Regions from separate parts of the Saccharomonospora sp. NPDC046836 genome, predicted to be linked through region 1. Evidence: riboswitches for the same ligand, from Rfam matches in the RefSeq annotation. Region 1 holds a riboswitch; each other region holds the start of a gene.

The links. Region 1 has a riboswitch for cobalamin ahead of metE (5-methyltetrahydropteroyltriglutamate--homocysteine S-methyltransferase). Riboswitches for the same ligand answer to the same signal wherever they lie in the genome.
Region 2: another riboswitch for cobalamin. It lies ahead of ABZ863_RS34125 (hypothetical protein); the one in region 1 lies ahead of metE (5-methyltetrahydropteroyltriglutamate--homocysteine S-methyltransferase).
Region 3: another riboswitch for cobalamin. It lies ahead of ABZ863_RS22755 (ribonucleoside-diphosphate reductase subunit alpha); the one in region 1 lies ahead of metE (5-methyltetrahydropteroyltriglutamate--homocysteine S-methyltransferase).
Region 4: another riboswitch for cobalamin. It lies ahead of ABZ863_RS07945 (magnesium chelatase subunit D family protein); the one in region 1 lies ahead of metE (5-methyltetrahydropteroyltriglutamate--homocysteine S-methyltransferase).

What each region holds. Positions count from the first base shown of each region.
Region 1 covers NZ_JBEYXW010000015.1:40,867-44,110, reverse strand. The annotation lists gene aztB (zinc ABC transporter permease AztB) at 1-399, opposite strand, end outside; gene aztA (zinc ABC transporter ATP-binding protein AztA) at 466-1,158, shown strand; cobalamin riboswitch at 1,218-1,436, shown strand; gene metE (5-methyltetrahydropteroyltriglutamate--homocysteine S-methyltransferase) at 1,564-3,244, shown strand, end outside.
Region 2 covers NZ_JBEYXW010000069.1:4,541-7,784, reverse strand. The annotation lists gene ABZ863_RS34130 (cysteine synthase family protein) at 1-461, opposite strand, end outside; gene ABZ863_RS34125 (hypothetical protein) at 461-1,366, opposite strand; cobalamin riboswitch at 1,571-1,749, opposite strand; gene ABZ863_RS34120 (ferric reductase-like transmembrane domain-containing protein) at 2,042-2,956, shown strand; gene ABZ863_RS34115 (hypothetical protein) at 3,122-3,244, shown strand, end outside.
Region 3 covers NZ_JBEYXW010000021.1:48,845-52,088, forward strand. The annotation lists gene ABZ863_RS22755 (ribonucleoside-diphosphate reductase subunit alpha) at 1-1,815, opposite strand, end outside; cobalamin riboswitch at 1,878-2,097, opposite strand; gene ABZ863_RS22760 (MFS transporter) at 2,292-3,244, shown strand, end outside.
Region 4 covers NZ_JBEYXW010000004.1:269,252-272,495, forward strand. The annotation lists gene ABZ863_RS07945 (magnesium chelatase subunit D family protein) at 1-1,925, opposite strand, end outside; cobalamin riboswitch at 1,974-2,108, opposite strand; gene cbiE (precorrin-6y C5,15-methyltransferase (decarboxylating) subunit CbiE) at 2,187-3,244, shown strand, end outside.

The DNA of each region.
Region 1 (3,244 bases):
CCGCTCGCGGACGGCGAGCACGTCGCCGAACAGGAAGCCGGTGAGGTCCACCGCGAACGACTGCGAGTGCGAGACGATGATGACCCCGGTCGCGAGCATGCCCACGAACAGCAGGCCGATGGCGGTGTCCTGGGAGAACCGGCGGGAGGGTCCCAGCGCGGTCACCCCGAGCGCCATCACTCCGGCGCTGAGCGCGGCGCCCACGAGCAGGTTGCCGCCCGCGAGCGAGGCGAGCGCGACACCGGGCAGCATCCCGTGCGACATCGCGTCGCCGAGGAACGCCATCCCGCGCAGCACGACCCACGTCCCGGCGAGCGCGCAGATGAGCGACACCAGAACTCCGCCCCACAGCGCCCGTTGGACGAACGAGACCTCGAACGGGGCGAACAACCATTCCACGGCCAGGAACCTATAATGAAAACGATTGTCGTTTCAAATAGAGGTGTCATGACACACAGTGAACGCATGGCTGGAGTCCGGATCGACGCGCTGTCGGCGGGATACGCAGGAAGGGTGGTACTGCACGGGATCAGCGCACGCCTGCCGTCCGCGAGCATCACGGCGATCGCCGGCCCGAATGGCTCCGGGAAGTCCACCTTGCTGGGCGCCGTCGCCGGTGTGGTGCCGCCTGGCTCGGGGTCGGTGGTCCTGCCCGGCGGAACGCGTCCCGCGTTCGTGGTGCAGCGCAGCGCGGTGTCCGACCGGCTGCCCATCACGGTGCGCGAGACGGTCGCCATGGGCCGCTGGGCGCATAGCGGACCGTGGCGGCGACTATCCGAAGAGGACCATGTCATCGTGGCGGACGCGCTGGCGCGACTGGGAATCGCCGATCTCGCGCGGCGCAGACTCGGGTCCCTCTCCGGTGGCCAGCGGCAGCGCGCACTCGTCGCGCAGGGTCTCGCGCAGCGCGCGGATGTGCTCCTGCTGGATGAACCCACGACCGGACTCGACGGGCCCGCGAGAGAAGCCATCACGGACGCACTCGCCGGCGAGGCCGCGCGCGGCGCGGCCGTGGTGCACGTTACCCATGACCTCGCCGAGGCCGACCGCGCCGATCACTGCCTGCTGCTCGGCAAAGGGCGGCTGCTCGCCGAAGGGCCGCCTGCCGGGGTGCTCACCGCGGACGCGCTCGACACGGCATGGGGACTGCGGCGATAGGGAGGTCATAGCACCGGCCTGCGTGACACCGGCGCTGACAGGGCTTGCCCCGGTCGGCTACGCTCGGCTGTGCTGGTGGTTCATCCCGGCCCATACGGCAGGGATGAGGTAACAGGGAACCCGGTGTGAGTCCGGGACTGCCCCGCAGCGGTGAGTGGGAACGACCGCCGTCATGAAGCACTGGGCACAGGGGTGTCTGGGAAGCGATGGCCAGTAGGTCCGCCGGTAACGGTGGGTGCCCGCGAGTCCGAAGACCTGCCGCCGGTCCGTGCGCCACCTGGCGTGCGGGACGCCTGGGCCTCGTGGGAAGGCTGGTGCGAACGGCGGCACGCCACGTGTCGTGTTCTCGCCTGCCCTCGTCGTGGTCCCGGGCGCTGACGAGCGAGCTCGCGAGGAGAGAGCCGGATGATCGCACCTCTACCGCCCATCGGATCGACCGTACTGGGCTACCCCCGGATCGGCGGCCGGCGGGAACTGAAACGCGCTGTCGAGGACTACTGGGCCGGGCGGATCGACCAGGGTCAGCTCCAGGCCGCAGCACGCGACCTACGCGCGCGGACGTGGGCCGAGCTGGCGCAGGCCGGTCTGGACTCCGTGCCGGGCAACACGTTCTCCTACTACGACCACATGCTGGACACCGCCATGCTGTTCGGGGCGGTGCCATCGCGGTTCCACGACCTGGGTCTGTCCGAGTTGGACACCTACTTCGCGATGGCCCGCGGTCGCGACGGTGTCGCGCCGCTGGAGCTCACCAAGTGGTTCGACACCAACTACCACTACCTGGTTCCCGAGCTGCTGCCGGAAACCCGGTTCACCCTCGCCGGCGACAAGCCGATCGCCGAGTATCGTGAAGCCGCCGAGCAGGGTGTCAGCACCCGGCCGGTCCTGGTCGGCCCGCTCACGTTCCTGCTGCTGGCCAAGCCCGCAGCTGGGGCGCCCGAGGGCTTCACACCCCTGGACCTACTGGACCCGCTGCTCGACGGCTACGCCGATGTGCTCGCGCGGCTGGCCGAGGCTGGTGTTGCCTGGGTGCAGCTGGACGAGCCCGCGTTCGTCGCGGACCGCACCGACGCCGAGCTGGCCGCCTTGGCGCGCGCCTACGAGCGTCTGGGTTCCCTCACCACACGGCCCGGCGTGCTTGTCGCAGGTTACTTCGGTGATTTCGGCGCTGCGCTGCCCGTGCTCGCGGATACCCCGGTGGAGGCTGTCGCGGTCGATCTCGTCGCGGGGGCGGGGGCCACGGACCGGATCGCGTCGATCGGTGGGCTGCGGGACAAGACCGTCGTGGCTGGTGTCGTGGACGGCCGCAACGTCTGGCGTACCGACCTGGAGGCCGCCGCGTCGACCTGCGCGAGCCTGCTCGGCTCGGTCGGGTCACTGGCAGTGTCGACCTCGTGCTCACTACTGCACGTGCCTTACGACCTCGACGCCGAGACCGCGCTACCGGCCGTGCTCCTGGAACGGCTTGCCTTCGCCCGCCAGAAGGTCGCCGAGGTCGTGCTCCTCGGCCAGGCCCTGAGCACTGGCTCGCCCGAGGTGACCGCCCGGATCGCACAGGTGAGTCAGATCGTGCGCCGGGGTCGTGCGACCGAACCCCGTAACGATCGCGTGCGTGGCCGGATCGCCGCGCTCCGCCCGCAGCACCGCCACCGCGCTCCCTACGCCGAGCGTGCCGTTGCGCAGCGAGAGCGGCTGGGACTCCCACCGCTGGCCACGACGACGATCGGCTCGTTCCCGCAGACCGCCGACGTCCGGCGTGCCCGCGCGGACCTGCGCGCCGGCCGCATCGACAAGAACACCTACGCCGGCCACATGCGTGCCGAAATCCGGCGGGTCGTCGAGCTGCAGGAGGACATCGGCCTGGATGTGCTGGTGCACGGGGAACCCGAACGCAACGACATGGTGCAGTACTTCGCTGAGCAGCTCGACGGCTTCGCCGCCACCGAGCACGGCTGGGTGCAGTCCTACGGCTCCCGCTGTGTCCGCCCACCGATCCTGCACGGTGACGTGTCCCGCCCGAAGCCGATGACGCTGGACTGGATCACCTACGCCCAGTCCCTGACCGCCAAACCCGTGAAAGGCATGC
Region 2 (3,244 bases), on a different contig from region 1:
TCTTCCGCTATGCGGTCGGCGACCTCCTGATATCCGAGGTAGTGGATGGCGTCGTGGTACTGGCGCATCCAATGGTGGTCGGGGTGGCGGTCCAGGATCTCCTTCACCCGTCGTACGCGCAGTTCCTGGTCGAGCTTGAGATCGCTGGACGGGCGCACCTGCTCCACCTCCGCACCGAGTACCTCCAGTTGAGCCAGGGTCGTCGCGTCGACCGTGGTGGAGGCCACGATGCGACACCGCATCCCGTAACGGTGGCAGGCGAGGGCCAGCGCGTAGGCGTAGATGCCGCTGGAGCTGTCCATCAGGGTCTGTCCGGGCCGGACCACACCCTCGTCCAGCAGATGACGCACGGCTCCCAGGGCGGAGTAGATCTTCATCGACTCGAATCGGAGCAGTACGAGTCCGTGGTCGAGGCGCACCAGGTCCGGCGCCTTCAGAGCGTCGGCGACATGGGGGTGGATCACCTGAATCCTCCTTGGGCGAAAGAGCACTGATGGCCCAGCGACGCGAAGAACGTCGTCAGGTCCGAGCGGGTGCGGCCGGAGAAGGGGCGGCAGAAGAGGTATCCGACCAGGCAGCCGGTGTGGGCGACGAAGACGCCGTCGGCTCCGAAACGCCCCTGGTGAGCGAGGACCGTTTCGAAGGTCTCCTTGGGCAGTACCTCTTGGGAGAGCGCCGCGCTCTGCGTCGAGGCGTGGGCGACGGCCACGGGGTCGCGGGCGGAGAAGCCGTCGAGCAGACCGGCGAGAGCCCGCCCGTACGCGTCCGGCCTTCGGCGGTAGAACTGCTGCAGCGTCCCGGTGACCGCTTCGGTGTCCACCATGCCCGGCTCGGTGATGTACGCGGTGTGGAAACGCAGCGCGGAGCCCAGGCGCCGCACGACCCGGTGCCGGTTGCTCAGGTGGAGGGCGAACTCGTCGAGGAAGACGCTGTCGGCACGCTCGATCGACGAGAGGACGCGTAGCACCGTGTCCAGGTCGTAGGGGATGCCGAGGTAGGTGTGGAGGCAGCGCAGCGTGGCCACGATGTCGGCGGTCGAACTCGCCATCCCCACACCGACAGGGAGATCAGAGTGGTGGCTCCAGGCTCCCGAGGGCAGCGCCAGGCCGTGGTGGTTCAGGAACAGGCGAGCCGCTTCGGCCGCCTCCGGGCGGAGCCCGGTCTTCTCCTGCCGGGCGGCGCCCGGCGTGAAGCCCACTCGGGCGGTCAGACCGCGTACCGGAAAAGAGACCAGGGCGATGTCGGAGTCACCCCCGGAAGGCAGGGGGCCTTGGTACAGCTCGCCCAAGGTCCCGTGGCACGCTCCCCAGACCGTCGGCGAGCGCGGGGCGTGGTTCTCAAGGACCTCCGGTAAGGAATTCAGCACCGTCGGCCTCCCTCCGGCCGACGGGACACGGCGGGGTCTTCGCTCAAGGAGAAGTGGCGGAAAAGGGACACGGACTTGCTCTCCTTCCGGCGCCGTGCACCAGACACGGGCGAGGAGGAGGACAGGCCGCGGCACGCTCGCCGCGAAGGCGCCGTGACCGTCGACCCGGTCCTCGAGGTCGCAGTGGTCGGTCCCGCCAGACAACTTCGGGCGGGTGCGGCCGGCAGGTGACCGGGCTTGCGGGAAGTCCCATGGCGCCTCGGCCCTGGCTGGAGGCCAGGTGAGTGACGTCGGAGTTCGGGGGTTCTCGCACACCGTTGCGGGACAGCCCCGGATTTCCACCGGGTTCCCTCTTACGCCGCACCAGTGCGGTCACTTGGTACGGACCGATCGCAGCGTCAGCGTAGACGCGGTGCCTTCAATGCGACAGGGGGCGGTTCAGCGGTGTCCTGATGTGAGTGGTGGGGGAGGGAGGAGCGGTACGGAAGTACACGCTTGAGACAGCAGTGTTGATCTGTGGCCGGAAAACGACTGCGTCCGACTGACCTGTCCCGTCACACTGGGCCCCACGACCTCACCGAGCGCTCGGTGACCGACCCTGGAGGCTTCGCCTTGTCGCCAGAAACGGCTTCCCAGGACGAGACGGAGAGAGGCTCCGGTAAGAACCGGAGCCGTGTGGGAGGGCGCGTCACCCTTCGCGGTGATCTTCGCCTCGCCGTGCCGGACGCCGCCGCCGCGGTCGGGGTCACCGCCGCCGTCTTCGTCTTCCTGTACGTCCGGATGGAGTCCGGTACCTCCGCGACGGTCGCGGTCATGCCCTTCATGGACGACCCCCGCACGTACTGGATGTACCTGCTCAGTCAGGCGTTCGGCTGGTCCGCCCTGTTGTGGGCGTGGGGGACGGTGATGATCGGACTGCTGGTCTCCGGTACCAGGCCCGAAGCGCTGCGCGTCTCGCCGCAGACCCTGGAGCGCTGGCACCGCACGACCAGCCTCACCACGATGGCGCTGATGTTCGCGCACGCGCTGATGTTCGCCGCGGAACTGGTCCGGTACGAGGCGCAGCTCGGCTGGGCCGAACGACTGTGGGCAGCCTTCGCCGACTCCTTCGTCCCCGGCTGGTACGACTCCGGCACCGGCCAGATCGCCATCCCCATCGGGCAGGCCGCCCTCTACCTGGCGGTGCCGCTGGGGCTGCTCTTCTACGTGCGCCACCGCATCGGAGCGAGGACCTGGCGGGTTCTGCACCGCTTCGTGATCGTCGTCTACGTGCTCAGCGTCTGGCACACGCTGCTGTACGGCACCAACGTTTGGTACGGCGAGTGGCCACGCACCGTGCTCTGGCTGCTCCAGATTCCTGTCGCCGTCCTGCTGCTGGCGAGGCTGGTCGGGCCGGCGCGACGGAGTGAACGGCTGGGCAAACCGGAGTCCGCCCGCCGGCTTCCAGGGTGGACCTTGCGAGCCGCGGGCCGCGTCGTCGTCGCAGGTGTGGCCGTGGCCCTGCTCGTCGTGGCGCTCTCGGGACGGGACGGCGGACGCGAACGGCCGGTGGAGCCGCCCTCCACCAGTCCGCATCCGCACCACAGCTGATCGGTCCCGGAGATGGACGACGACCGCCGTCGTGCCGGCGGTCGTACGGTTCAGTCCCTGCTCCGGTTCCCAGGTGTGCGGCTCGCGACAACCTTGAGGACAAAGCGGCATATGACGGGTTCGCATCGGTGCGGAACGAGCCCTTCCCTGTCACCATGGCCGACTGTGAGCCACACCGAGAGCCTTGTGCGTGCCGTGCGGGCCCTCCTTTTCGCGCTGGTGTGCGTGAGCCTCGCGGGGAGCGGCCACGCGCTCTCCTCCGCGCATGCGGTCTCCCCGGAGGTGCTG
Region 3 (3,244 bases), on a different contig from region 1:
GAGCGCGTCGCCGCGGCGTGCGTCGGCGAGCAGGCGCAGTGAGTCGATCGGCAGGATTCCCTGGCTCCACAGCGATCCCTCGAAGGACGCGTACTGTCCACGCTCAGCGGCAAGGTCGACCGAAGCCGAAATGGCGTAATACGACAGGTGTTCCATGCTGCGATCGGCGAACTCGACCGCAGCCTCCGACGCGACCGGCAGGCCCAGCTCGAACAACGCGTCCTGGAAGCCCATCAGGCCAAGGCCAACAGGGCGGTGCCGCAGGTTGGAGCGGCGCGCCTCGGGAATCGTGTAGAAGTTGATGTCGATGACGTTGTCGAGCATCCGCACGGCCGTGGTCACGGTGCGCTGAAGCCGCTCGACGTCCAAACCCCCGCGTGTCACGTGCTTGGCCAGGTTGACCGAACCGAGGTTGCACACCGCGACCTCGTCCCGGCTGGTGTTGAGGGTGATCTCCGTGCACAGGTTGGACGAGTGCACCACCCCCGTGTGCTGTTGCGGCGAGCGCAGGTTGCACGGGTCCTTGAAGGTGATCCACGGATGCCCGGTCTCGAACAGCATCGTCAGCATCCGCCGCCACAGCTCGACCGCCCGCACCCGCCGGAACACCTTGATCTCGCCCCGGTCGGCGGCTGTTTCGTAGGCGCGGTAGGCCTCCGCGAAGGCGTTGCCGTAGAGATCGTGCAGGTCCGGGGTCTCGTCGGGGGAGAACAGCGTCCACTCGGCGTCGGCCTCGACGCGGCGCAGAAACTCGTCCGGTACCCAGTTCGCGGTGTTCATGTCGTGCGTGCGGCGCCGGTCGTCACCGGTGTTCTTACGCAGGTCCAGGAACTCCTCGACGTCGATGTGCCAGGTCTCCAGATACGCACACGCCGCGCCCTTGCGCTTGCCACCCTGGTTGACCGCGACCGCTGTGTCGTTGGCGATCTTGAGGAAGGGCACCACGCCTTGCGACTGCCCGTTGGTGCCCTTGATGTGCGCGCCGAGACCGCGCACCGGGGTCCAGTCGTTGCCGAGACCGCCCGAGTACTTCGCCAGTAGCGCGTTGTTCTTGTACGCCTGGAAGATCGACTCCAGATCATCGTCCACAGTGGTCAGAAAGCACGACGAAAGCTGCGGCCGCGTCGTGCCCGAGTTGAACAACGTCGGCGTCGAGGCCATGAACTGATGCGACGAGAGCAGCTCGTAGAACTCGACCGCGCGGGCCTCGCGGTCGTCCTCCCGGATCGCCAGGCCCAACGCAACCCGCATGAAGAACGCCTGCGGCAGCTCGAACCGCGTCCCGTCGTGGTGCAAGCTCTGTCCACCCAGGGGGGCGGCCCCCTGGAACCCCCGGAGAAGATACCGGTCGTACAGGGTCTGCAGGCCAAGGAAACCGAAGTCGAAATCGCGCTCCGGGCGGATCGCCGCGCTCACCCGGTCAAGGTCGAACGTCGCCAGCTCGGGATCCACCAGCCCCAGCTCGATCGCGCGGGCGAGGTAGTCGCGGAAGTGACCGGGGTAGTCCAGCTCGTCGTGGCCCGCCTGCCGCGCCGCGCCCGCCAGGTAGCTCAGCGCCTCACCGCGCAGCTTGTCCAGCAGCAGCCGGGCGGTGACGAACGAGTAGTTCGGCTCCCGCTCGACCAGTGTGCGCGCGGCCATGATCAGTGCCGTGGCCAACTCGTCGGCACCAATGCCCTCGTAGACGTTGCGCTTGGCCTCCGCCAGCACCGGCTCCGCCGACACGTCGTCGATCCCGCCGACGGCTTCCGCCACGACGTGCTCGACGCGGACCCAATCCGTCCGGGCAGCAGACATAGTCACACTGAGCGTCAAAGCTCTCTCCTCGCGAGCTCGCACCGGACCCGGCGCACGAGCACCGGGCGTCCGCACGCCGGGATGGCGTGCGGGCCGGTGGCAGGTCTTCGGACTCGCGGGCACCCACCGTGACACGGTGGACCTACTGGCCGTCGCTTCCCAGACACTCCGTGCCCAGTGCTTCTTGACGGCGGTCGTTCCCACTCACCGCTGCGGGGCAGTCCCGGACTCACACCGGGTTCCCTCTTGCCTCGTCCCAGCCGCAACCGACCAAAACGAACCACCAGCACGGGAGACACTACATGTTGTGCCATTCGCACCTGGAGACCCCATACCGTGTGGGCGTGTTACCACCCAGCTGGGTGAGTCGCCGACGTCGGCGAGTCGTTGCGCACCAGCACGGACCGGGCGAGCATGGATGGACACCACAGCAGGAGGGATCCCGTGGAGTTGACGCGTTCCGGCGACAACGCCGGCAGGCGGGACCGCGCGCCGTGACCGCGCCCGCAGTCCAGGTGCGCTACGGCGAAGCCCGCGGGCGCTGGGTGTTGCTGGCCATGGTCCTGGGTTCGGGTCTCACGTTCATCGACTCGACGGTGGTCAATATCGCACTGCCCAGCATCGGCCGCAGCTTCGGCGCCACCACCGAAGATCTACAGTGGACGATCAACGGCTACACGCTCAGCCTCGCCTCGCTGATCCTGCTCGGTGGCTCGCTCGGCGACCGTTTCGGCAGGCGGCGGATCTTCCTGTTCGGCGTAGTCTGGTTCGCCGTCGCGTCGTTGCTGTGCGGGCTCGCGCCCACGGCCCCGATCCTGATCGGCGCGCGTGTGCTTCAGGGCGTCGGGGGTGCATTGCTCACACCCGGGGCACTCGCCATCCTGGAGGCGTCGTTTCGGCCAGACGACCGCACGAAGGCAATCGGCGCCTGGTCCGGGCTCGGGGGCATTGCCGGCGCGATCGGGCCCTTCCTCGGCGGCTGGCTCGTCCAGGTCGCAACCTGGCGGCTCGTCTTCTTCATCAACATTCCGCTCGCCGCCATCGTCGTGCTGGCCGCTGTGCGACATGTTCCAGAGTCCCGTGACCCCCAGGCGGCCCAGCACATCGACGTGCTCGGCGCCGTCACCGGCGCACTCGGCCTCGCCGGGCTGAGCTACGGCTTCACCGCCTGGCCGGCACTCGGCGTGTCCTCACCCGTCGTGCTCGGCGCATTCGCCATCGGCATCGCCGGCATTGTCACGTTCGTGCTCACAGAACGCCGCTCGGAGCATCCGATGCTGCCGATGAGCGTGTTCTCCTCACGCGCCTTCACCGCCGCGAACCTGGTGACCTTCGCCGTCTATGCGGCGCTCGGCGGGGTGTTCTTCCTCGTCGTGCTCTACCTCCAGGTGGTCGCCGGATTCACCCCGATCCAGGCCGGGTCCGCCCTGCTGCCGGTCACCGTACT
Region 4 (3,244 bases), on a different contig from region 1:
TCCGCCGCGACCTCACCCAGCGGCACATGGTCCGCGCCGAGCCGGGTGGCCAGCTCGGCGGCGAGACCGAGCCGCATCCGGCCGCTTTCGCAGTCCAGCACGACACTCGTCACGCCGGTTCCGGCAACCAGCGCGGCGGCCGCGTGTGCGCGGGCGAGCGCGTCCTGCCCACTCGTGGCGCGTCCATCGGTCACCACGACCAGCAGTGGCCGCCGCCGCGGGTCACGCAGCGCCTCCACCCGCAGCACCTCGGCGGCGCGCAGCAGGCCCTCGGCGAGGGGGGTGCGACCGCCGGTGGGCAACGCTTCGAGCCTGGCCGCGGCGGCCTCGACGCTGATCGTCGGCGGCAACGCCAGCTCGGCGACGCCTGCGCGGAACGTCACCAGGCCGACCTTGTCCCGCCGCTGGTAGGCATCCAGCAGCAGCGACAACACCGCCGCCTTCACCTCCCCCATCCGCGACCGGGCACCCATCGACCCCGATGCGTCCACACAGAACAGTACGAGGTTGCCTTCCTTGCCCTCGCGCAACGCATAGCGGAGATCGTGCGCCCGCAGGACAAGACCCGTGCCCACGCGGCCCCGTGCGCGCTGGTGTGGTGCCGCTGCCCGGACGGTCGCCAGCAGGTGCGGCCCGCCCTCGCGGACGCCGGGCGGCCGTACACCGACCGTGCGCCCGCTGTCGGTCACCGCCCGCGACCGCCGTCCGTGCGCCCCGGCTCCGGTGCCGCCGACGGTGAACAGCCGTGCCCGGTACGGCGTCCCGGCACCGACCTGGCGCTCACCATTGCCGTGCTGCCCGCCGTTGCCACCCGCGTCGCCGCTCGTATCGTCGGCCGGGGCGTGTTCGCCGTCCCCGCCGGGCGGCTCGCTGCCGGCACCAGGGCCGTCGTCGTCCGGCGGCCCGCCCTCCGGCGGCTCCGCGTCCCGCAAAGCCTGTTCGAGCTGCTCCTCCTCGATGCCCGGCGCGTCGAACGGGTTACGCCTCCGCCGATGCGGCAGGGCGAGCCGGGCGGCGACCCGGATGTCCTCAGTGGACACTTCAGCGCGCCCGCACCACGCGGCGTGCGCGGCCGCGGTGCGCGCGGTGACGATATCGGCGCGCATCCCGTCGACCTCGAACGCCGCGCAGACCTCGGCGATCTGCAGCAGCGCGTCGTCGGTCAGCCGCACCGCCGCCACGAGTCCCCTCGCCGCCGCGATGTCGGCGGCCAGCCGGGCCTCCGCATCGACATAGCCTGTGGCGAAGCCGTCCGGATCGGTCTCGTAGGCCAGTCGCCTGCGCACCACCTCGGCACGCTGCGCGGCCTCACGGCTGGATGCCACCTCGACGGTCAGGCCGAAGCGGTCGAGTAGCTGCGGCCGGAGCTCGCCCTCCTCCGGGTTCATGGTGCCGATCAGCACGAACCGCGCGGCATGCGAGACCGAGACACCTTCCCGTTCGACGGTGACCCTGCCCATCGCGGCGGCGTCCAGCAGGGTGTCAACGAGGTGGTCGTGCAGCAGGTTGACCTCATCGACGTAGAGCAGCCCACGATGCGCTCCGGCCAGCAGCCCGGGCTGGTAGTCGGTGACGCCGTCGCGTAGCGCGCGTTCGAGGTCCAGCGAACCCACCACGCGGTCCTCGGCGGCCCCGACCGGCAGCTCGACCAGACGCGCGGGGCGCCGGTGCCGGGCCTCCTCGCTGGGATGCGGGCCGTCCGGGCACGCCGTGTCCGGACGGCCCGGATCGCACGAGAAGCGGCAGCCGTCCACCACCTCGACATCGGGCAGCAGGCCCGCGAGCGCCCGCACCATCGTCGACTTCGCGGTGCCCTTCTCGCCGCGCACCAGCACGCCACCGATGGCGGGTGAGATCGCGGACAGCACCAGCGCCAGCCGTAGCTGCTCCATGCCGACGACAGCGGTGAACGGGTACGGCCGCATCAAGACTCCCTTGCACCGGGTGGGTGTCCTCGCCCACAGCGTCAGTACGACAAAGGCGGGCGCCGAAGCTCTGACTCCTGGCCGCTGGCGACCAGTCACAGTGGCGGGACCGTCCCGGATTCGCACCGGGTTCCACAACGACCGCACCGCCGATCATCGCATACTTCGCCGGAGGGAGTCCTGAATCACAATTGCGAAGCCCAGATCAGGACGCCCGACCGGGTGCGGGTGTCCCGCAAGGCGGAGTTACGGTTGGCGATCGTGACGATCGTCGTGGTGGGAATCGGCGCCGACGGCTGGGCCGGCCTGCCCGAGCCGTACCGCGCCGAGATCGCCGGCTGTGACGTGTTGTTCGGCGGCCGGCGACAGCTGGATCTGGTGCCGGACGGGGACTTCACCAAGACACCGTGGCCGAGTCCGCTGCTGCCCGCACTCGACGCACTGCTCGCGGGGCAGTCGCATCGCCGGGTCTGTGTACTGGCCAGTGGCGACCCGCTGCTGTCCGGCATCGGCAGCACGCTGGTGCGCCGCTTCGGCGCCGGGCGCGTGCGCATCCTTCCTGGCGTGTCGTCGGTGGCGTTGGCCAGGGCGCGGCTCGGCTGGCCCGCCGAGGAGACCGAGGTGGTGAGCACTGTCGGGCGCAGTGTGCACCGCGTGCTGCGCGCCATCGGCCCCGGCAGGCGGGTGCTGGTGCTGAGCTCCGACGCCACGACACCGGCCGCGGTGGCGGCGGTGCTCACCGAACGCGGCTACGGGGCGAGCAGGCTCACGGTCCTGGAGGAGCTGGGCGGGGCCGCCGAACGGCGGCTCGACGGCATCGCGCAGGAGTGGTCCCATCCACAGGGCGCGGCGCTGAACGTGCTCGCGATCGAGGGTGCCGGACCGCGTGCGTTACCGCTGCTGGCCGGTCTGCCCGACGACGCCTTCGAGCACGACGGCCAGCTCACCAAACGGGACATCCGGGCCAGCAGCCTGGCGCGGCTCGCGCCCGCACCCGGCGAGCTGCTGTGGGACATGGGGGCAGGTGCGGGCAGCATCGCGATCGAGTGGTGCCGGGCGCATCCGGCCAACCGGGCGATCGCGATCGAGTCCCGGCCGGAACGGGCGGAGCGGATCGGCCGCAACGCCGAACGGCTCGGCGTGCCGGACGTCCTGGTCGTCACCGGGTCGGCGCCGGACGCGCTCGCGGGCCTTGCGGAGCCGGACGCGGTGTTCGTCGGCGGCGGCCTCAGCGTGCCCGGGGTCCTCGCGACGTGCCTTGCCGCGTTGCGTCCCGGCGGCAGGCTCGTCGCCAACGGCGTCACCCTGGACGCCGAGCA